DNA from 3 places in the Sphingomonas sp. Ant20 genome. Region 1 is predicted to be linked to each of the others. Evidence: riboswitches for the same ligand, from Rfam matches in the RefSeq annotation. Region 1 holds a riboswitch; each other region holds the start of a gene.
The links. Region 1 has a riboswitch for cobalamin ahead of NI18_RS14845 (HoxN/HupN/NixA family nickel/cobalt transporter). Riboswitches for the same ligand answer to the same signal wherever they lie in the genome.
Positions count from the first base shown of each region.

Region 2: another riboswitch for cobalamin. It lies ahead of NI18_RS00830 (TonB-dependent receptor); the one in region 1 lies ahead of NI18_RS14845 (HoxN/HupN/NixA family nickel/cobalt transporter).
Region 3: another riboswitch for cobalamin. It lies ahead of NI18_RS26585 (hypothetical protein); the one in region 1 lies ahead of NI18_RS14845 (HoxN/HupN/NixA family nickel/cobalt transporter).

Region 1 is NZ_JRVI01000128.1:1,893-4,145, reverse strand. Features, by position in the region: partial or broken gene NI18_RS14850 (molybdopterin molybdenumtransferase MoeA) at 1-463, opposite strand, end outside; cobalamin riboswitch at 702-915, shown strand; gene NI18_RS14845 (HoxN/HupN/NixA family nickel/cobalt transporter) at 1,142-2,131, shown strand.
Region 2 is NZ_JRVI01000003.1:16,801-26,983, forward strand. Features, by position in the region: gene NI18_RS00825 (hypothetical protein) at 1-882, opposite strand, end outside; gene NI18_RS00830 (TonB-dependent receptor) at 1,009-3,099, opposite strand; cobalamin riboswitch at 3,348-3,588, opposite strand; gene NI18_RS26130 (hypothetical protein) at 3,807-4,136, shown strand; gene NI18_RS00840 (catalase) at 4,136-5,506, shown strand; gene NI18_RS00845 (ankyrin repeat domain-containing protein) at 5,580-6,149, shown strand; gene NI18_RS00850 (hypothetical protein) at 6,245-6,454, shown strand; gene NI18_RS00855 (glycoside hydrolase family 127 protein) at 6,596-8,908, shown strand; gene NI18_RS00860 (FAD-dependent oxidoreductase) at 9,007-9,939, shown strand; gene leuC (3-isopropylmalate dehydratase large subunit) at 10,065-10,183, shown strand, end outside.
Region 3 is NZ_JRVI01000029.1:43,266-53,448, forward strand. Features, by position in the region: gene NI18_RS06065 (carboxyl transferase domain-containing protein) at 1-1,234, shown strand, start outside; gene NI18_RS06070 (nuclear transport factor 2 family protein) at 1,239-1,724, shown strand; gene NI18_RS06075 (biotin carboxylase N-terminal domain-containing protein) at 1,721-3,556, shown strand; gene NI18_RS06080 (MaoC family dehydratase) at 3,556-4,008, shown strand; partial or broken gene NI18_RS06085 (CoA ester lyase) at 4,005-4,828, shown strand; cobalamin riboswitch at 4,887-5,120, shown strand; gene NI18_RS26585 (hypothetical protein) at 5,302-5,691, shown strand; partial or broken gene NI18_RS06090 (TonB-dependent receptor) at 5,642-7,084, shown strand; gene cobO (cob(I)yrinic acid a,c-diamide adenosyltransferase) at 7,256-7,861, shown strand; gene NI18_RS06100 (ABC transporter substrate-binding protein) at 7,858-8,676, opposite strand; gene NI18_RS06105 (iron ABC transporter permease) at 8,774-9,769, shown strand; gene NI18_RS06110 (ABC transporter ATP-binding protein) at 9,763-10,183, shown strand, end outside.

The DNA of each region.
Region 1 (2,253 bases):
GCGGGGGTCAGCCGGTCGCCGGCCCCGATCAGCCGGGTGCCGGTCGCGAAGTCGAGCCCCTTGCGGCGCGTGTTGCGGCCTTCAAAGGCGGGGCCTTCGCCGTCGAGCATCAGCCGGTCGCCGTCGCGCACTGCTTCCTCCTGGACGAGCACCGTGTCGGCGCCCGCCGGCATCGCCGCGCCGGTGAAGATGCGCGTCGCCTGTCCCGCGCCGACTGAACCGGTGAAGGGGCGGCCGGCCGCGCTCTCGCCGATGACCGTCCACGGCCCGGGCAGATCTGCGTAGCGGATCGCATAGCCGTCCATTGCCGACAGGTCGGTCGCGGGCTGGGTCCGGCGGGCGAGAATGTCCTCCGCGGCCCAGCGGCCCATCGCCGAGCGCAGCGGCACGGTTTCGGCGGGGACGCGCGCGCCATGGCGAAGAGGCGGGACTGGGCGTCGGCGACGGGGACGAGAGGGCGCATGCGGGCTCCGATCAGCGGGGCGATGAGGGTCTTGCGCTGCTCGCACGAATGCCGAGGGGCGGAAAGCGGGCAACGCCGCGACCGGCAGGACGCCGGTCGGTTACGCGATCAACGTACGAGGTGCGGCAGACGTTGCGGTGAGATGGGACGACATGTCCGGCGGCGCGCCGCACGCAAATCCTGTCGTCAGCGCAGGCAAAACGCGCTAGCCCTGTGGCGCAGGTCCGACGCAAGCCGGATCCGCACAGATCGCGTCGGTGCCCTTCGGGGCTTGAATGGGAATGCGGTGCGGGGTTCGCCCCAAGACCGCAGCTGTCCCTGCAACTGTAAGCGGCGAGCGACACGCACGCGCCCCCTGCGACGGGGGCAGCCACTGGGCCGATGGCCTGGGAAGGTGTGCGTCGAGCCTTGACCCGCGAGCCAGGAGACCTGCCGGCGTCTGGTCGCTCTTGTCCCGGTCCAGGGGGTGGCCGAGGCACGGTGAACGCCGTCTGAGCGACGACCATGCGGCGGGGGCCGCATCGGCGACGCATGCCGGCCGCTCATGGCGTCCGGTCGGCGCGCGTCCCGGTCGTTCGCGGCAGGCCCCCGTCCTCGTCGGACGCCGGGGATGTGCCAATGACCAAGATCATGACCGGGCGGACCGCCGGTCGTTCGACGCGACACCGGATCGGCTGGATGTTCGCGATGCTGGTGGCGGCCAATATCGCCGCTTGGGGATGGGCGTTCGCGCTGTTCCAGGCGCAGCCGCTGATGCTGGGTACCGCGATGCTCGCCTGGGGGCTGGGCCTGCGCCATGCGGTCGACGCGGATCATATAGCGGCGATCGACAATGTGACGCGCAAGCTGATGCAGGACGGGCAGCGGCCGATTGGGGTCGGCTTCTGGTTCGCGGTCGGCCATTCGGGGATCGTCCTGATCGCCGCGGTCGCCATCGCGCTGACCGCGAGTGCGCTGGCGCAGTTCGAGGCGTTCAAGCAGGCGGGCGGGGTGATCGCGACGCTGATATCCGCGCTGTTCCTGTTCACGATTGCGGCGATGAACCTGATCATCCTGCGATCGGTGTGGCGGACCTTTGGCCATGTCCGCGGCGGCGGGCGCTATGTCGAGGAGGATCTCGACCTGCTGCTTGGCAATCGCGGGCTGCTCGCACGGCTGTTCCGGCCGATGTTCCGGCTGGTCACGCGCAGCTGGCACATGGCGCCGCTCGGGTTCCTGTTCGGGCTGGGGTTCGACACCGCGACCGAAGTCGCGATCCTCGGCCTGTCTGCAAGCCAGGCGGCGGACGGGTTGTCGATCGGTACGGTGCTGGTGCTGCCCGTGCTGTTCGCGACGGGCATGGCACTGGTCGACAGTGCCGACGGGGTGGTGATGCTCGGCGCGTATGAATGGGCGTTCGTGAAGCCGATCCGCAAGCTCTATTACAACATCACGATCACGCTGATCTCGGCGATCGTCGCGATCGCGATCGGCGGGATCGAAACGCTCGCGCTGCTGGCGTCGAAGCTGGGCCTCAGCGGGGGCGTGTGGGACGTCGCTTCGGCGCTGGGCGAGAATTTCAACGGGCTGGGCTTTGCGATCATCGCGCTGTTCGTGGCATGCTGGGTGCTGAGTTTTGCGATCTACCGGTGGAAGCGGTTCGACGAGATCGAGGTGGTTCGGGGGTAACGAGCTGCGTCTCATCCTGGGCTCGACCCGGGACCCAGGGCCAGGCAGCGCATTACGCGTGGCTCTGGGTCCTGACTTTCGTCAGGATGACGGAGGTCAGGTGCATTGGCACAGTCGCCAAA
Region 2 (10,183 bases), on a different contig from region 1:
ATAGATCTCCAGCGCGCCGGGGCAGAGCCGGGCGAGATCGTCGAGCAGCGCCTCGCGCTCGTTCGGCGCGGCGGTCGGTTCGGTGCGCAGCGCTTCCTCGTCACCATCGGTTTCATCATCGGCCTCGCTCTCTCCGGCCAGATCCTCGACGGCGGGTGCGGGGCGGTCGGCGAGCAGCCGGGCGAGCCGCTCCTCGAACGCGACCGGATCGACCGCTGGCGCGTCGCCGGGTTCGGTGCCGTCGTTGCAGGGCGGCATGAACGCGGCAATGAGGTCCCGCTCGATCGGCGCAAGCCAGTGCTTCTTCACCCATGCGCTCGGCCGCTGCCCGGGCTCGGGGAGCATGGTCGCGGCCAGGTCGCGCGGCAATTGGAGATAGGTGAAGCCGAGGTGATCGAGCATCGTGGCCTCGTTCCCCGGCCCGAACACATCCCAGTGTGCGGCTGCGAGCTGCGCCTTGGCGAAGGTGCAGCTGCCGCCCTTGCGCTGGAGAAGCGGGCTTTCATCGCCGTTCAGTGCCAGCATCGCAACGATCGTCTCGATCGGTCCGTTGGGCTCTGCGGCGGCGAGCGCATGCAGATGCTTGAGATGCCGACGGGCGAAGGTGACATAGGGCGAGCGCAGCGTCTGATAGGTGACGTGCTTCTCCCAGCGCTCGAGGACCGATCCGCCAAAGGGCCGCTCGGCCTTGCCGGCATATAGGCCGACATAGACGAGCCGGTCGTCATGGAACATGCCGTAGATGCCGGGCCCGCGCAGTGCCTCCGGCTCCCCCGCCCAGGGTGCCCGCGGCACGGCGCGCAGGTTCATCCATGCCGGCTTGCCGAGCGTGGGCGGCACGGGACGGAGGGTAAACAGCTCGGAAGCCCGGTAAAACGGCATGCGCAATGTCTCCTCATGGGGTGGCCATGCGGCTTAGGCGGGCGCGCGCGCGACCGGCTATCCGGGGTTTCCCGGGGGGCGACATCGCCGGCGGCCCGTCCCAAGGGCTGCCGGCCGCGGGGCGCGCTAGAAGCCGACGCGAAGCGAGACGTCGACCGCGCGGGGACGGCCGAGCACCCATTGCTGGTTGTTGTACGTGCTGATCGCATAGTTTCGGTCGAATAAATTGTAGCCGTGGATGTCGACCGCGAGCCGTGGCGTCACTGCATAGGAGAGCGTTGCATCGACCATGGTGTAGCTGGGGACGCGAAAGCTGTTGGCGTTGTCCGAATAGCGGCGCCCGACGTAGCGCAGCCCGGCGCGCGCCTGGAGCGCACGCGTTGCGTTCCAGCGCAGCCAGAGATTGGCGAGCGTCTCGGGCACGTCCGGCGGGGTATTGCCGTCAAAGCGCGTGTCGCCGGAGACGAAGTCGTCGAACGTCGCGTCGAGTATGCTGCCGTTCGCATCGATCCCGACACCGTAAGGCAGATCGAGCGATACCGCGGCCTCGATACCCCTGGCCGATCGCTGGCCTACCTGCTCGACCGGGCTCGTCGGGGTCAGCTGCGCCAGCAGGCGCTTCTTGACGATGCGGTAGGCGGCGAGGGTGGCGGTGCCGCGACCGTCGAGGAACACCGCCTTGGCGCCAACCTCGACCTGGTCGCCAACCGCGTTGCTGAACTGCACCTGCCCGGTCGAATAGGTCGTCAGCGTCCCCAGCGGGTCCACGCCGGTGGCATATTGCGCATAGAGCGACACCGTCGTGATCGGTTGATAGACGCTCCCGACCCGCCAGGTCAGATTGTGCAGTTGCTTGGCGAGCACGAACGTCTCGGTGCCGGTGCCGCCCGGATAGTCGATCGACCAGCGGCGGATCGTGTCGCGCTCGAAGCGGACGCCACCGACGATCGAGACGTGCGTTCCGAGCTTCAGCCGGTCCTCGGCGAAGACCGCATATTCGGTCGTGCGCGTGCGATAGCGCGGTGCGATGCCTTGCGTGTCGATGATCAGACCGGGATCGAACGCGAAGGGATCGACCTCCGAAACCTGCGGGTCAGACCCGAAATTGTGGGAATATGTCAGTTTGATAAGGTTGACATCGAAGCCCATGACCAAGTCGTTGCCGACGCCATCGGCGATGCCCGTCCTGAACGTCACGCTGCCCTGGTCGCCCCACTGCGTCTGATCATGGACGATGCCGGTCATGTCGGTACGCAGGATGCCACCGGGTGTGCCGGTGTTGCCACTGCCGTTGGCGCAGACCCCGTCTGCGGCGACCCAGCAATAGGTTTCGAGATTGAGCCAGGAGCGTTTGGAGCTGAGGCGATAGGCCTGGTTGCTGACGGTGACCACATCGCTCGGCGTCCAGTCGACCTGCAGGCTGGTGCGGTTGTCCCGGTAGCGGATGACGCCGTCGCGTGTGTTGTAGTTGCGCTCCCGGATGCGGTCGTCGAGCCGACCGTCGATCAGCGGCGTACCGAAATAGCGCATCGGCTTCTGGTCGCCATAATCGTCCCGCGCGGTGACGACGAGCGTGTCGGTCGGTGCCCAGCGCAGCGTGCCCGACACGGCATGGCTGCGCGACTGGCCGCGATCGACATAGCCGTCCGATCGGCGATAGCTGCCGTCGATGCGGTAGGAGAGGCGCTCGGTGATCGGCCCCCCTGCGCCCGCCGCGAGATGGAAGCTGTCCTGCGAGCCATAGCCGATCTCCCCCTCCACATGCGTCCGCTGCGTATCGGGTTTGCGCATCAGGACATTTACCGCGCCGCCCAGCGCGCCCTGGCCGTAGAGCACCGAGGCCGGGCCGCTCAGGATGTCGATCCGCTCGACCATCCACGGATCGGTCGGAAAGGTTATCGTGCCGGCAGCCGGGAACAGCCTTATACCGTCGATCAGCTGAAGCACGGATCCCTGGCCGCTGAAGCCGCGCGCGGCGAGCGCGGTGCCGCCATTGCCGGGGTTTCCGGCGTTGCTGATGCCCGGTGCGCGGCTCGTCGCGTCGATCACCGACAGGTCGCCGCGCGCGCGGATCGTGGCGCCATCGATGACCGAGATCGTCGCGGGGGTCTCGAGCGGCGTGAGCCCCAGGCGGCTGCCGGTCGCATTCGGCGTGGTGAGCGTGTCCTGGGCATGCTGTCCGACGATCAGGATGTCCTTGGTATCGGGATCCGGCACGGACTGGGCGTGGACTTGTGCTGCGAAGACAGGCGACAGAATAGCCCCCGCGAGCGCGAGGCGAGACAATAGGAACGGCATTACGGTAATCCCCCGGGCGTCTGGCGAACCCGGCAGGGACCTCCCGCGAACGGCCGACATCCGCGCCAGCCGGACGCGATTGCGACCGGCACGCATGCCCGTGCGGTCCCCACCGCACACGTCGTCGCTCGACGGAGTACCGTGCCGCGGCCACCCCCTGGGCCAGGCAAGAGCGACCAGACGCCGGCAGGTCTCCTGGCTCACGGGTCATCACACGATGCACGGCCTTCCCAGGCCCTCATGACGAAACGTCTGGCCCAGTGGCTGCTCCTTCCTTTGCAGGAAGAAGCGAAATGCATCGCGCTCGCCGCTTACAGTTGCAGGGACAGCCTCGGCTTCAGGTGGCGAACCACCCTCACCGCGTTCCCTATTAAGCCCTTTCGGGGCACCGACGCGATCATGCCGCCCTGCTCGGATCGAACAGGTCAGCGGCGCCGGTCTATCCCGGTCAGGATCGTTCGGCAATCGTCCGGCGAGCGGCGCGATGGCGGCTCGATCGTCCTGCTCGATTGCTGTGATCCAGAAGCTCCGTTTGGCGCGATGCGCGTCCTCGATCAGGAGGCGGCGGTGCCGCACGCTCTGTGCGGGGATGCCACGCTGATGGCATGCAGGATTAAGGGATAGAGATGAAGAACGTGAAGAGCCGTCAGGCCGTGACGGCGATGCTGCTGGCTGCGACATCGGCTGGTGCCATGATTCAGCCAGTCGCCGCGCAGACGGTGGCGCCGGCCGAGACGCAGGCGGAAACCCGCATGACGACCGCGGCGGCCCCGTCCAGCGCCGGCAAGCCCGCGCTGGCGCAGGCCGGGGTTGCCGGCACCGTCGAAGCCAAGGGTGATTCAGCGAGTGTCGCCGCACCGCAGATGACCCGCGACAATGGCGCGCCGATCGGCGAGAACCGCCACTCGAGGCGGCGGGCGACCTTGGCCCCGTCCTGCTTGAGGACACGACGCTGATCGAGAAGCTCGCACGCTTCGACCGGGAGCGCGTGCCCGAGCGCGTCGTCCATGCCCGCGGAACCGGTGCCCACGGCGTGTTCACCGCGACCGCGGACATTTCGAGCATCACCGGTGCATCGCTGTTCATGCCCGGCAAGCAGACGCCGGTGTTCGTCCGCTTCTCGACCGTGATCCACCCCTCGGGCAGCCCCGAGGGCATGCGGGATCCGCGCGGCTTTGCGACCAAATTCTACACCGATCAGGGCAATTGGGATCTGGTCGGCAACAACCTGCCGATCTTCTTCATCCGCGACGCGATCCAGTTCCCGGACATGATCCACGCGCTCAAGCCCTCGCCGCTGACGAACAAGCAGGACCCCAATCGCTTCTTCGACTTCTTCTCGGCCACGCCCGAGGCGACCAACATGCTCGCGCATGTCTATTCGAACCTTGGTACGCCGGCATCCTACCGGACGATGGACGGCAACGGCGTCCATGCCTTCAAGCTCGTGAATGCCAAGGGCGAAACGGTGTTCGCCAAGTTCCGCTGGATCAGCCGCCAGGGCGTGCGCAACCTGAACGGCGCGCAGGTCGCGACCGCGACCTGGAACTACCTGACCGACGATCTTTATGGCGAGATCGGCAAGGGCAACTTCCCCGTCTGGGACCTGATGGTGCAGACGATGTCGGCGTCGGCGTTCGCCAAGCTCGACTATAATCCGTTCGACGACACCAAGGAATGGCTGGGCGTACCGTTCCGCAAGATCGGCGAGATGACGCTCAACAAGGTGCCGACCAACTTCTTCGACTATACCGAGCAGTCGGCGTTCGCACCGGCCAACCTCGTGCCGGGGATCGAGGCGTCGCCGGACCGGATGCTGCAGGGGCGGCTGTTTTCCTATTCGGACACGCAGCGCTATCGCATCGGCGCCAATGCGATGCAGTTGCCGGTCAATCGTCCGCTCGCGAGCGTCGTCAACAATTACCAGGACGGCCAGCTCGACCACGCCAACCGCGCGTCCGACGTGAATTATTTCCCGGCGGCGACCGCGGCAAAGTCGACCGATGCCCGCTTCCGCGCCGCGCCCTATGGCATCGACGCGACCGTCGATGCGAAGCCGATCGCCAAGACCAACAACTTCGCCCAGGCGGGCGAATTCTACCGGGCGCTGAAGCCGCAGGACAAGGCGGATCTGGTCACCAACCTGGCGGGTGATCTCAATGTCGTGACGTCGGCGCGGACGAAGACGATCATGGTCAGCTACTTTTACCAGGCCGACAAGGACTTCGGCACGCGCCTGGCAACCGCGGTGAACGTGCCGATCGCCGACGTGTCGCGCGCGGTGGCGGACTATCGCGCCGCCAACCCGGGCCAGGGCGCCCGCTGATCCCGGGGCAGGAGGCGCGGCATGGCGCGCGCCTCCTGCCGTGGCAGACTTCAAGGAATCGAGACCGACGATGCTGACTTATCTTGCCGCGCTGCTCGCCGCAGCCGGTCCACAGGCCGCTGCGACCGAGCGACGCACGCCCCCTGCGGTCGCGGCCTTGCCATCACCCGAGCGTCGCCAGCAGCTGCTGTTCGAGGCGGCGCGGCTCGGCCGCACGGACATGATCGATCCGCTGCTCAAGGCCGGCGCCGACATCAATGCCTATGACGAGCGCGGTTTCACGCCCGTGATCCTGGCGGCGTATAACGGACAGCTTGCCACGGTCGACGCGCTGATCGGCAAGGGCGCCGACGCCTGCCGTCCGGATCGCGACCAGGGCAACAGCGCGCAGATGGGTGTCGCGTTCAAGGGCGAGGATGCGATCGCGGCGCGGCTGCTGAAGGCAGGGTGCGACGTAAACGCGCGCAATCATGCCGGGCAGACCGCGCTGATGATGGCATCGCTCTTCAATCGCCGGGCACAGGTCGACCTGTTGCTGGCGGCGGGTGCGGACCGGACGATCGAGGACGCGGCGGGACGATCGGCAGGTTCGGTCGCGGCCGGGCAGGGCAACGCCGCGATGGCGGAACGCGTCAAGGGCTGACGCGACCTTGCTCGGGTGTTGCGCGCGCCACAGCGGGCCGTGTCGCTACCGTTCCGCATTGACGCGGCGCGGCATCCGGGGCCATCGCTTTGGCCATGACCAAGAGCAAGGGACGCACCGGCGCACACGCGCGCGCCAATATCCAGCCTGCGCCGACAGCCGCCGAGCTCGACGCAGCCAAGCACGAGGCCGTCCAGATCGAGGGGCGGCTCGCCGGCCTCGCGGCCGGGCATCCGTCGGTGAAGATCTGGAAGGCCCGCCTCCGGGCCGCGCAGGCGGTGATCGCTCGCGCGCCGCGCGACTGAGACCCTCGCGTAGGTGGGGCCGGGTCTGGATCACGGCGCAGTGGTGGTCGCGATCACACCGGAAGCTCATGTCAGTCCCGGGATTTACTCCGACAAGTGAAGCCGATAGCCTGTGTCTGAAGACGTGGCTGGGAGAGTGACATGGGTTGGACGCGTCGCGGTGCGCTAGGCGCAGGGATTGCGCTGGGGGCGGTGCCGCCATTCGCCCTGGCGGCGGCGGGTGCACCCTCGGCGGCGACCCCGTTTCCGCTGTCGCAGGTGCGGTTGCGGCCGTCGATCTTTCTGACGTCGGTGCAGGCGAACCAGCGCTATCTGCTGTCGCTCGATGCGAACCGTCTGCTGCACAATTTCCATGCCGGGGCAGGGTTGCCGACCAAGGGCGAAGTCTATGGCGGATGGGAGTCACGCGGGATCGCCGGGCATTCGCTCGGTCATTATCTCAGCGCACTGTCCCTGATCTATGCGCAGACGGGGGACCAGCAATTCCGTGACCGCGCGGCCTATATCGTCGCCGAACTCAAGGCGATCCAGCGGAAGCAGGGCGATGGCTATGCCGGCGGGACGACCGTCGAGCGCGACGGCAAGACCGTCGATGGCAAGGTCGTGTACGAGGAACTGCGCAAGCGGGAGATCCGGTCGACCGGGTTCAGCCTGAACGAAGGATGGGTGCCGCTGTACACCTATCACAAGGTCATGGCGGGCGTGCTCGACGCGCACCGGCATGCCGGGCTTGCAGAGGGTCTGGCCGTGGCGATCAGGCTTGGGACCTATCTCGGCACGATCCTGGAAGGACTGAACGACGTCCAGGTGCAGGACATCCTGCGGACCGAACATGGCGGGCTGACCGAATCCTATGCCGAGCTGTACACGCGAACCGGCAATCGCCGCTGGCTGACGCTGGCCGAACGGCTGCGGCATCACGCGATCGTCGACCCGCTCAGGGACGCGCGCGACGACCTCGCGGGGCATCACGCCAACACCCAGATCCCGAAGATCGTGGGGGAGGCGCGGCTGCATGAGCTGACCGGCGATACCGATCATGCCAGGGTCGCCCGGTCGTTCTGGACGATCGTGACGCGCGACCACAGCTATGTCATCGGCGGGAATTCGGACCACGAGCATTTCGGCGAGCCGCGCAAGCTTGCCCAGCGGCTCGACCAGCAGACGTGCGAGGCGTGCAACAGCTACAACATGCTGCGCCTGACCCGGCATCTCTATGGCTGGACCGGCGATGCGCGCTATTTCGACTTTTACGAGCGCGCGCATCTCAACCACATCATGAGCCAGCAGCACCCCGACACGGGGATGTTCACCTATTTCACCGCGCTGGCGCCGGGCATGGGGCGTGTGCATTCGAGCCCGACCGAGGATTTCTGGTGCTGTGTCGGGTCGGGCATGGAGAGCCATTCGAAGCACGGCGAGAGCATCTACTGGAAGCGCGGCGATGCGGTTGCGATCAACCTCTATTATGCCTCCACGCTGGATGCCCCCGAGGCGAAGCTCGACATCGATACGCAATTCCCGCTCGGCGACACGGTGCGGATCGCCGTCAGGACAGCGCCGCGGACGCTGGCGCTCCGCGTGCCCGGCTGGTGCGCAGCGCCGCTGTTGCAGGTGAACGGCAGAACGGCCGGCGTGCGCGACGGCGCGTATCTGCTGCTGACCGGGCTGAAGGCGGGCGATCAGATTGCCTTGTCGCTGCCCATGCCGGTGCGCGTCGAATCGATGCCCGACGATCCCAGGCTGATCGCGTTCCTCAGCGGCCCGCTGGTCCTTGCGGCCGATATGGGCGCGGGGGACCGTCGGTCCGACGGGCCGGACCCCGCGCTCGTCACCGACCGGGCGGAACCTGTGCTGGCGGCGGCAGGCGGGTTGCACCGGTATCGACTGGGCGGGCAGGGCAAGCCGGGCGACCTGACGCTGCGACCGTTTTTTGCGCAGCATGACAACCGCACCGCGGTCTATTTCCGCCGGTTCGGCACCGCCGAGTGGCCGACTGCGCAGCTCGCCTGGGCGCGTGCGTCGCAGGAGCGGGCGGCGCTGGCCGCGCGGACGGTCGATGTCATCCGACTGGGCGAGCAGCAGCCCGAGGTCGACCACGCGTTCGCCGACAGCGGCAACTCTGCGGCGGTGTCGCATGTCGCCGACCGTAGCCGCAACGTGAACATCGGATATTTCGAATTCGACCTGGCGGTCGCGCCGGGGCCGCTGACGCTGCAGGTCGAATATGGCGGCGGACAGCGCAACAAGGATTTTCGGATCTCGGTCGACGGTATGCCGTTGGCGCGCGAGCGGCTCACGGGTGACGTCACCGCCGCCCGCAACGTCCGGACCTATACGCTGCCGCCCGAAACCACGCGCGGCAAGTCGAAAATCCGCGTCCGCTTCGAGTCCGACACATGGCAGGGGGTCGAGGTCTATACGGTGCGGACGATGCGATCCGAGACGATCTGACCGATACGCCGGTCGATAGGCCCCGGGGGATTTCAGGCTGGTCGGTTAGGCCCGGGAGCGGTATCGCGCCGTCCCGCGGATCGTCGATCGGAGACGTCATGAAGGTTGCGATCATTGGTGCAGGAATTGCGGGCCTGAGCTGTGCGCTGCGACTCCAGCAGGACGGCTGCGAGGTGACACTGTTCGACAAGGGACGCGGGGCGGGTGGTCGGATGGCGACGCGGCGGATCGAGACGCCCGGCGGCATGATCGCGTTCGACCATGGCGCGCAATATCTGACGATGCGCGACCCGGATTTCGTGGCGGCGATGCAGGGCTGGGCGGCGGCGGGCGTCGTCGCGCGCTGGCCCGCGGCGGGGCCCGATGCCTGGGTCGGGACGCCGGGGATGAACGCGATCGTCGGGCATCTTGCGGCGCAGACGGACGTGCGCTGGAACACCCAGGTCACCGCGCTGCGCAAGACGGCCGCGGGGTGGCAGCTCGATCCCGGCGACGCGGCGCTGTTCGACAGCGTCGTCGTCGCGATCCCTGCGGAACAGGCGGCGGCGCTCCTCGCACCGCATGACGCGGCGATGGCGCGCGTCGCGACGGACAGCCGGTCTGCGCCGTGCTGGACGGCGATGTTCGCGTTCGAGACGCCGCTATCGATTCCCGACGATGTGCTGAAGGATCGCGGCATCATCGGCTGGGCCGCGCGCAACAGCGCGAAACCCGGACGCGATGGTCCGGAGGCCTGGGTCGTCCAGGCGACGCCAGACTGGTCCCGCGATCATCTGGAAGACGCGGCGGAGACGGTGGTCGATCAGCTGCAGGCGGCGCTCGCCGCGCAGTGTGCCGACGCGCTGCCCGTGCCGATCGTCCGTGTCGGTCATCGTTGGCGCTATGCCCGCGCCGCGGCGGGCGAGTCCGGCTGCCTTTGGAATGCGGGCGAGGGGATCGGGGCGGCGGGCGACTGGCTGCTGGCGCCGCGGATCGAGAGCGGCTGGCTATCCGGCCGACGCCTTGCCGAGCAGATGCTGGCAGACGCGTAACGACGGATCCCAGCGCCGCGAGGTTCGTCACGCGGACCACGCATCGACGCGATCCGGTCATGGTCCGGCGCATGAAAATTGCCGCGAACCTTTGCGCGGCAGGCATTATCGGTTAACGGGGCCGCATGGCCACCCGTCCGCAGACCCTCTACGAAAAGATCTGGGCATCGCACGTCGTCGAACGGCGCGACGATGGCACCTGCTTGATCTATATCGATCGCCACCTTGTTCACGAGGTGACCAG
Region 3 (10,183 bases), on a different contig from region 1:
CGTCAAGAAACACCTGCGAGCGCAGGAAATCGCACAGGAAAATCGTCTGCCGTGCATCTATCTCGTTGATAGTGGCGGGGCGAATTTGCCCCATCAGGCGGAAGTGTTTCCCGATCGCGAGCATTTCGGGCGTATCTTCTACAACCAGGCGCAGATGTCGGCGCTGGGGATTCCGCAGATTGCCTGCGTGATGGGAAGCTGCACCGCGGGCGGCGCCTATGTCCCGGCAATGTCCGACGAGACGATCATCGTCCGCGGGCAGGGCACGATCTTCCTTGCCGGGCCGCCGCTGGTCAGGGCGGCGACGGGCGAGGTGATTTCCGCGGAGGACCTCGGCGGCGCGGACACGCATGGACGACGGTCGGGCGTCGTCGATCATGTCGCGGAATCGGACGACCACGCGCTGACGATCGTTCGCGACATCGTCTCGACTTTGCCGCCACAGGTCCCTGTCACGGTGAACCGGCAACCGGCACGCCCGCCGAAATACGACGCTGAGGGGCTTTACGGTGTCGTGCCGTCCGATGTGCGCGCACCCTATGACGTGCACGAGGTGATCGCACGGCTGGTCGATGGTAGCGAATTCCATGCGTTCAAGGCGCTTTATGGTACCTCGCTGGTGTGCGGGTTCGCACATATCCACGGGCTCCCCGTCGCGATCCTCGCCAACAACGGCGTCCTGTTCAGCGAAAGCGCACAGAAGGGCGCGCATTTCATCGAGCTCGCCTGCCAGCGCAAGGTACCGCTGTTGTTCCTCCAGAACATCTCGGGTTTCATGGTCGGCGGGAAGTATGAGGCGGAAGGCATTGCCAAACATGGTGCAAAGCTCGTGACGGCAGTCGCGACCGCGACCGTGCCGAAGATCACGGTGCTGATCGGCGGCAGTTTCGGCGCCGGCAATTACGGCATGTGCGGACGCGCCTATTCGCCACGTTTCCTGTTCAGCTGGCCGAACAGCCGGATCAGCGTGATGGGCGGCGAGCAGGCGGCCTCGGTCCTCGCCACCGTTCACCGCGACGCGGACGACTGGACGGCGGAGGAGGCGGAAGCGTTCAAGGCGCCGGTTCGTCAGAAATATGAGGACGAGGGGAATCCCTGGTACGCGACCGCGCGGCTGTGGGACGACGGGATCATCGATCCTGCGCAGACCCGCGACGTTCTCGGCCTCGCGCTCGCCGCGACGCTCAACGCTCCTATCGCCGAACGCCCCGCGTTCGGTGTGTTCAGGATGTAAGCCGATGATCCTGCTATCGTTTCTGCTGGCCGCGGGTCAGGTCACACCGGTCCAGCCGATCGTCAAGGGCACCGGCTTGCCGCCAGTCGTGGTGACCGAGGAGGCTGGCGTCATGGTGCCGATCGACGCGATGTTCGCTGCGTTGGCCACCCGCGATGGCCAGGCACTGCTCGCACAGGTACGCCCCGAGGGGGGTGCTACGGCAGTGGAAGAAATGGCCGACGGCACGCGCATCATCCGCCGGACCGGCTGGTCCGACTTCGCCGCCCGTCTGAAGCCCGGACCGGAGCGATATGCGGAACGCCTGACGGATCCCGCCGTGGATATCGATGGCGATATCGCGATGGTATGGTCGCCCTATGTCTTCACCATCGACGGCCGGGTCGCGCATTGCGGGACCGACCATTTCGACATGGTGCGCGACGCGGGCCGGTGGAAGATCCTCAACATCACTTGGTCTAAGCGGACCACCGGATGCCCCGCGCAATGATCGAATCACTGCTCATCGCCAATCGTGGCGAGATCGCCTGCCGCATCATCCGCACAGCTCGGGCGTTGGGAATCCGCACGATCGCGGTCTATTCCGATGCCGATGCGGGCGCGCTGCATGTCAGGCACGCGGACGAGGCGGTGCATATCGGTGCGAGCCCGGCGCGCGAGAGCTATCTGGTCGGAGAGCAGATCATCGCCGCCGCGCTCGCCACCGGCGCTGAGGCTATTCATCCGGGGTACGGGTTCCTGTCCGAGAATGCGGACTTCGCGCAGGCCGTGCTTGATGCAGGGATCCTGTGGGTTGGCCCCGATCCCGACAGCATCCGCGCGATGGGGCTGAAGGATGCCGCGAAGCAGCGAATGATGGCGGCCGGGGTCCCGGTGACGCCAGGCTATCTGGGGGAAGACCAGTCGCCTGATAGGCTCCAGCGTGAGGCGGATGCCATCGGCTACCCGGTCCTGATCAAGGCCGTCGCCGGCGGCGGCGGCAAGGGTATGCGCCGCGTCGACGCGTCCGCCGACTTTGCCGACGCGCTCGCGTCGTGCCAGCGCGAAGCTTCCGCATCCTTCGGCAATACCGACGTGCTGATCGAGAAATATATCCTCTCGCCGCGGCATATCGAGGTGCAGGTGTTCGGCGACCGTCAGGGTAACGTTGTCCATCTGTTCGAACGCGACTGTTCGTTGCAGCGCCGGCATCAGAAGGTGATCGAGGAGGCCCCGGCGCCCGGCATGGATGATGCGACGCGCGCGGCGATCTGCGCGGCGGCGGTGCGCGCGGCACAGGCCGTGAACTATATTGGCGCGGGTACGATCGAGTTCATCGCCGATGCGAGCGAAGGCCTGCGCGCCGATCGGATCTGGTTCATGGAAATGAACACCCGGTTGCAGGTCGAGCATCCCGTCACCGAGGAAATCACCGGACAGGATCTGGTCGAATGGCAGCTGCGGATTGCCAGCGGCGAGGCGTTGCCGCTGCAGCAGCATGATCTTGCGATCCGCGGATGGGCGATCGAGGCGCGGCTCTATGCGGAGGATCCCGCCAAGGGTTTCCTGCCGTCGATCGGGCGGCTCGAGGCGTTCGATCTGGGTGATGCGGCGCGGGTCGATACGGGCGTCGAACAGGGGGCGGACATCTCGCCCTATTATGACCCGATGATTGCCAAGGTGATTGCCTGGGGCGACACGCGTGAAGCCGCGCGCGAGACGTTGGCGGAGGCGCTGGACAAGGCGGTCGTCTGGCCGGTCCGGTCGAATGCGGGGTTTCTCGTCCAGGCGCTCGACCATTCGGAATTTGTCGCGGGAACGCTCGATACCGGGCTGATCGCCCGCGAAGGTGCGGCGCTGATGCCCCCGGCGCAGCCCAGCGAGGAAGCGCTGATCGAGGCCGCGCGCACGCTCGTACGCGCCGAGCCGATGGCGGGCTTCCGTCTCAACGCGGCCCCTTTGAAGGCCGCGCGGTTCCTGCTCGACGACGACGCGGTGACGATCGATCTCGACGGTCGCGGCGTCCATGAACCGGTCGATGCCGCCCTCGTTTCCGATGCCGGGCAGACCTGGCAGTTGCGGCCCTGGCGTGCGTCTGGCGCGGCGATGGGGGCGGCAGCGGATGGCGCGATCTTATCACCGATGCCGGGACGGATCATCGCGGTCGACGTGGCTGTCGGGGACCGTGTCGCAAAGGGGCAGAAGCTCGTGACGCTGGAGGCGATGAAGATGGAGCATTCGCTCGTCGCGCCGTTCGACGGGACGGTTGCCGAACTGACCGCGATCGAAGGCGGGCAGGTGAGCGATGGCATGGTGCTCGCGCGTATCGAGAAGGATGACTGATGGCCGGCCGCTATTTCGACCGATGGGTAGTCGGCGACCGGATCGTCCATGAGATCCGCCGCACCGTCACGGAGACGGACAACCTCCTGTTTTCGACGATGACGCACAATCCGCAGCCGCTGCACCTCGACGCGGAGGCGGCGAAGGCGAGCGAATTCGGCCAGATCCTCGTCAACGGCACCTTCACCTTCGCGCTGATGGTCGGCCTGTCGGTGGGGGACACGACGCTCGGGACGCTCGTCGCCAATCTCGGTTACGACAAGCTCGTGCATCCAAAACCCGTCTTTATCGGCGACACGATGCGCGCCGAGACCGAGGTCGCCGAGCTCAAGCCCAGCCGGTCGCGCCCGAACGCCGGGATCGTCACATTCATGCACCAATTGATCAACCAGCGTGACGAGATCGTCTGTCAGTGCCTTCGCTCGGCGCTGCTGCTGCGGACGTCGGCATGAGGTTGCGCTCGCTGCTATTCGTGCCCGCAGACCGGCCCGAGCGTTTTGCGAAGGCCGCAGCGAGCGGGGCCGATGCATCATCCTCGATCTGGAGGATTCGGTCTCGCTCTCCCGCAAGGCTGTTGCCCGCGAGGCGGTCCGGGCCGCGTTGCAGGACCACACCGACGTCGTGCGGATGGTCCGGATCAATCCCGTCGACTCGGGGTGGCTGGACGACGATATCGCTGCGGCGAGGGGCGCCGATGCGATCATGCTGCCCAAGGCGACCGGACCCGCGACCGTCCTCGCGCTGGTCGAGGCTTATGGCGATGACTGTCCGCCGATCCTGCCGATCGCGACCGAAGTGCCCGCCGCGATCTTCACACTGGGCGAATATGCGCGGGTCAACGGCCGGTTATGCGGCCTGACCTGGGGCGCCGAAGACCTGCCCGCGGCGATCGGCGCGGCGACCAGTCGGGAGGACGACGGGTCCTATACCGAGCCCTATAAGCTCGTACGATCGCTGCTGCTGTTCGGCGCGCATGCGGCGGACGTAGCGGCGATCGAAACGGTCTATCCAGCAATCGCGGACATTGACGGGCTGGCAGCCTATGCCGCGCGCGGCAGCCGCGACGGCTTCACCGGCATGATGGCGATCCACCCGTCGCAGGTCGCCACGATCAACGCCGCGTTCACGCCGGATGCGGCGAGCGTGGCACGTGCGCATGCCGTCGTCGCAGCGTTTGCGGCGGCTCCCGAGGCCGGCGCGCTGCAGCTTGATGGACGGATGATCGATGCGCCGCACCTGCGCCAGGCGCGGGCGATCCTCGCGAGACTCTAGGCCCATTGGCGGCAGGAATTTTCTGCGCTACCGTCGCCCCGCGAAACCGGTGAAGGCCGGGGTCGCAGATCGCGTCGGTGCCCCTCGGGGCTTCAAAGGGAATGCGGTGCGGGAGGCGAGCCTCCTCATGCCGCGGCTGTCCCTGCAACTGTAAGCGGTGAGCGCGGTGCGCATGTTCCTTCGTTATGAGGGGACGACCACTAGGCCTGAGCGTAAGCGCAGGGCCCGGGAAGGTCGCGTACCGGGCGTCGACCCGCGAGCCAGGAGACCTGCCGGCGCTCGGTCGCTCTTGCCATGGTCCAGGGGATGGCCGCGGCACGGTACTCCGTCTGAGCGACGAACCATGCGGCGGGGGCCGCATCGGCGCGCGTGGCGGGTGCGGTTCGGCGTGCACCCCAAGTGTTGCGCCGGCTGTCCGTAGCATCGGACGGCAGGCCCCGGCCGGTCGCTCGTGACGCCGGGGGTATCGTTTCATGACTAGAATTTTCGTTTCGCTTGCGGTTCTCGCGACCGCCACGGCCTTTGCATCGCCGGCCGCGGCCGAGCCCGATCCGATTGCCGCGGCGACGGGCGAGGCGGCAGGGGGCGACGCCGAGCTGGTGGTTACCGCATCGCGATCGGGGGACGCGGTTCCCGCCGATCAGCTCGGGGCGTCGGTGACAGTGCTCGACGCCGCCACGCTCGACCAGCGGCAGACCCGGATCGTGTCCGACGTGCTGCGCGACGTCCCCGCGCTGGCGGTCAGCCGGACCGGCGCGGTCGGGGGGGACGACGCAGGTCCGGATCCGCGGATCGGAGGGCAATCACGTGCTGGTGTTGATCGACGGGATCGAAGTATCCGATCCCTATCAGGGCGAATATGATTTCGGCACGCTGATTGCCGACGAGGCGGCACGGGTCGAGGTGCTGCGCGGCCAGCAATCGGCGCTGTACGGGTCCGACGCGATCGGCGGCGTCATTCAGTATCTCACGCTCAGCGGCGCGGAAGCCCCGGGCGTATCGCTGCGGGCCGAGGGGGGATCGTTCGGCACGTTTTCGGGCGGCGCGCGGGTCGCAGGCGTAGCGGGCAATCTCGACTACGCGCTGTCGAGTTCGACCTATCTCACCGACGGCACGCCGACCGCACGGGGCGGATCGCGCGACATTGGCGCGAAGAGCGTCGGCGCGACGGGCAAGCTCAGCTGGTCGCCCACCGACACGCTGAAGGTCACGGGCGTCGGGCGCTACAGCTATACCGATGCCGACAGCAACGACACGGCATTGAGCGGCCCGCAGTTCGGCACGATCGTCGATACGCCAGGCGCGCGCAGCACGGTCGAGGCGCATTACGGGCTCATCCGCGCGGAGTTGGCGCTGGCGGATGGCCGCTGGACGAATGCGCTCAGCGGCCAGTTTGCCGATACGACACGCCGGGCGCTGGCCGACGATGCCTTGAGCTTTGGCAACAAGGGACGACGGTACAAGGGATCGTTCGAAAGCGCCTTCCGGTTCGGCACTGATAGCATCCGGCATCGGCTGACCGCCGCGGTCGATGTCGAGCGCGAGGAGTTCCAGACGCTTAGCGCGGCTCCTTCGGAGTTCGTCTTTACGGGACGGCGGCATACCGACAATGTCGGGTTCGTTGGCCAGTATGACGTTGTCGTCGACGATGCGCTCGCGATCGGCGGATCGGTGCGGCGCGACGAGAATAACCGGTTCGATGACACCACCACTTATCGCGCGCAGGCGAGCTACCGGTTCGCGACCGGGACGCGGGTGCGCGGCGCCTACGGGACGGGCGTGAAGAACCCCGGCTATTTCGATCTCTTCGGCTATTCCGACGGTCGTTACATCGGCAACCCCAACCTCAAGCCGGAAAAGTCAAAGGGGTGGGAAGCCGGGGTCGAACAGGCTTTCGGGGGGGATCGTGCGACGATCGGCGCGACCTATTTCGACAGTCGGCTGACGAACGAGATCTTTACCACCTATCCTGCCCCCGACTTCGTCGCGACGCCCGGCAACCGCAATACGCGATCGACGCAGCATGGCGTCGAGGTGTTTGCCACCGCCCAGCCGATTCCGCAGCTGCGCTTCGACCTCGCCTATACCTATCTGAAGGCGCGCGAGGACGGGGGCGTGGAGATCCGGCGCCCCAACCATATCGGCAGCGTCAACATGACTGCGTTCAGCCGCGACGAGAGCGCCTCGGCGACCCTCACCGTCCGGTATAATGGCCGGCAGCAGGACGATGCCTATACCGATCCGAGCTATGTCCCTGTCCGCGTTTCGCTCCAGGAATATGTCCTCGTCAACCTGAACGCGGCGTACAAGCTGACGCCCCCGGCTATCGGTCTTCGGTCGGGTCGAAAACCTGTTCGACGAGCGGTACGAGGAGGTGTTCAGCTATGTTGGCCAGGGGCGTGGCGCCTATGCCGGCGTGAAGGCAGCATTCTGATGCGGAACGAGGCGGAGCACACGGCGCGGATGGCCAAGAAGAAGGTCGTCCAGGACAAGATCGTCGCGGCCAAGACGATCGAAAAGGGCCTGCTCATGGTCCACACCGGGCCGGGCAAGGGTAAGACCACCGCGGCGCTCGGCATGGCGGTGCGGATGATGGGGCACGGGCGAAAGGTTGGGATCGTACAGTTCGTCAAGGGTGCGATGACGACCGGTGAGAAGGTCATCTTTGACGCCTTTCCCGATCTGGTCGAGTTCAAGCCGATGGGCGAGGGCTTTACCTGGGATACGCAGGATCGGGCCCGCGATATCGCCGTGGCGCGCGAAGGGTGGGACGAGGTCCGCCGAATGATCCTCGACCCGAGCTATGCGATGGTCATCGCCGACGAGATCAACATCGTCCTGCGCTATGACTATCTGCCACTCGACGAGGTGCTTGCGGGGTTCGCGGCGCGACCGGCGATGACGCATGTCGTGGCGACGGGACGCAACGCGCCCGAGGCGTTGATTGCCGCGGCGGATCTCGTCACCGAGATGGGGCAGGTCAAGCATCCGTTCCGGGGCGGGGTCAAGGCCCAGGCCGGCGTTGAGTTCTAACGGTCGCGGCGAGGACCAGCCGGACGGGGCGTGCGCAACTGCGCCGCGAGGCTTTGCGCGGCCAGCACATAGGCGGGACCTCCGCAGACGGTCCACGCCTCGGGGATGCGCAGACGGGGAATCCCGTCGAGAATCGGATGATGCAGCATTTCGGTGCCCTGATCGGTCACGTGGTCGGTGGCGCTTTCGACTATGAGATAGTCCGGGCGTGCGAGCGCCATCTGTTCGAGCGACAGTTGCGATAGTGCCGGTTTGCCGAGCCGGGTCGCGAGATTGGCCAGCCCGAGACGCTGCATCAATTCGTCGACGAGCGTGCCGGTGCCGGTCAGGAAACCCCGACGCTGATAATAGGCCGCCGTATGACCACCTCCCGGCGCGCGCGGCAATCGTGCGAGCGCGGTGTCCATCCGGCGGATCAGCGTTTCGCCGCGATCGGGGTGCCCGATGGCGGCAGCAACCTGACGGACTTGCCTCACGATCGCGGCATAGCTGTCCGCGGGGGGCAGATCGAGCGTATCGACGTGCCGTCCGGCCAGCACGGCCGTGACCGTCTGGCGTCGGAACGGCGAGGCGATCACGAGATCGGGGCGGAGCATCAGCACGTCTTCGGCGCTGCCACGGCTGACTGGCATGGTACGCGCGGCGTTGGCGGCTGCGGACATGTTCGGATCGCGCGCGAACCGGGTGAGCGCGACGATCTGCGCGGGGTCGGCCAGCGCCAGAAGATACTGGTCAGCGCATAGGTTAAGCGAAACGATACGCGCCGGCGGTCGAGGCGCTGCCGCCGGAGCAGGTGCACCGGCGGCGGCGATCATCAGGATGGTCAGGAGACGGCGGCCGCGCATGCGCAAAGCCCTGCCGCAGCGGCCGCTTATGCGCTAGGCGGAAATCGATGCGGTGGGATCTGGCACTATGGAACGCGTGACGCGTGCGCGATTGGTCGGTGGCCTCGCGCTGCTTGCGCTGTTGGCCGGCGCCGCGTCGGTCGCGGTGGGTAGCGCGGCGATCCCGCTGGCGCATGTCGTGCGGGCGCTCAGCGGGCAGGGCGATCCGATCGAACGCGCCATCCTGTTCGAACTTCGTCTGCCGCGCGCGATCCTCGGGCTGGCGGTCGGCGCGATGCTGGGGCTTTCGGGTGCCGCGCTGCAGGGGTTCCTGCGCAATCCGTTGGCCGAGCCATCGGTGCTGGGTGCGTCGAATGGCGCATCGCTGGGCGCGGTGATCGCGCTGTATTTCGGGCTGGCGGAGCTTTACCCGGCGATGCTGCCGATTGTGGCGATCGCCGGGGCGTTCGCGGCGCTGGGGTTGCTGTTCGTGCTGTCGGCGGGGTCGCAAAGCGCCTTGTCACTGATCCTCGCGGGGATCGCGGTCGGAACGCTGGCCGTCGCGGGGGTCAGTCTTGCGCTCAACCTGTCCCCGAACCCGTTTGCGGCGATGGAGATCATGACCTGGTTGCTCGGGTCGCTCGAAGACCGGTCGTTCAGCCATGTCGCGCTGGCGCTGCCCTGTATCACACTCGGCATGGTGCTGGTCGCCTGGGACAGCCATGCGCTCGACGCGCTGACGCTTGGCGAGGATGGCGCGCGCGCGCTCGGCGTCGATCTGCGTCGGACGCGCGTTCGGATGCTGGTCGGGGTGGCGATCGGGGTCGGCGGCGCAGTCGCGGTATCGGGCGCGATCGGGTTCATCGGCCTGATCGTCCCGCATCTCGTCCGGCCGATGACAGATCGTTCGCCGTCGGCGATCCTGCTGCCCTCCGCACTGGGCGGGGCCGCATTGCTCACCTTTGCCGACGTGCTGGTCCGGGTGATCCCGACGTCGAACGAACTCAAGCTCGGGGTCGTCACCGCGTTTCTCGGCGTGCCGGTGTTCCTCGTCCACCTCATGCGCGAGCGGCGGCTGTGGTAGCCCTCTCCGCGGACCGCCTCAACGTCCGCCGTGCACGGCGGGTCGTGGTCGACGATGTCAGCTTCGCGGCAGAGGGCGGCGCGCTCATCGGGATCGTCGGCCCCAATGGGGCGGGCAAATCGACGCTGGTCCAGGCGCTGCTCGGGCTGGTTCCCGCTACGGGGGCGATCCTGCTCGACCGCGTTCCGCTGGCGGAGCGCTCGCGACGCGAGATTGCGCAGACGGTCGCGTATCTGCCGCAGGGTCAAAATCTTCATTGGCCGCTGAGCGTCGAACGTCTCGTCGCGCTGGGCCGATTGCCCCATCTCGCACCGCTGTCCCGCATCTCACGGGACGACCATGCCGCGATTGCCCGTGCGATGGCGGCGGCGGACGTGACCACGCTTGCGGCGCGTGTCGCGACCGAGATTTCGG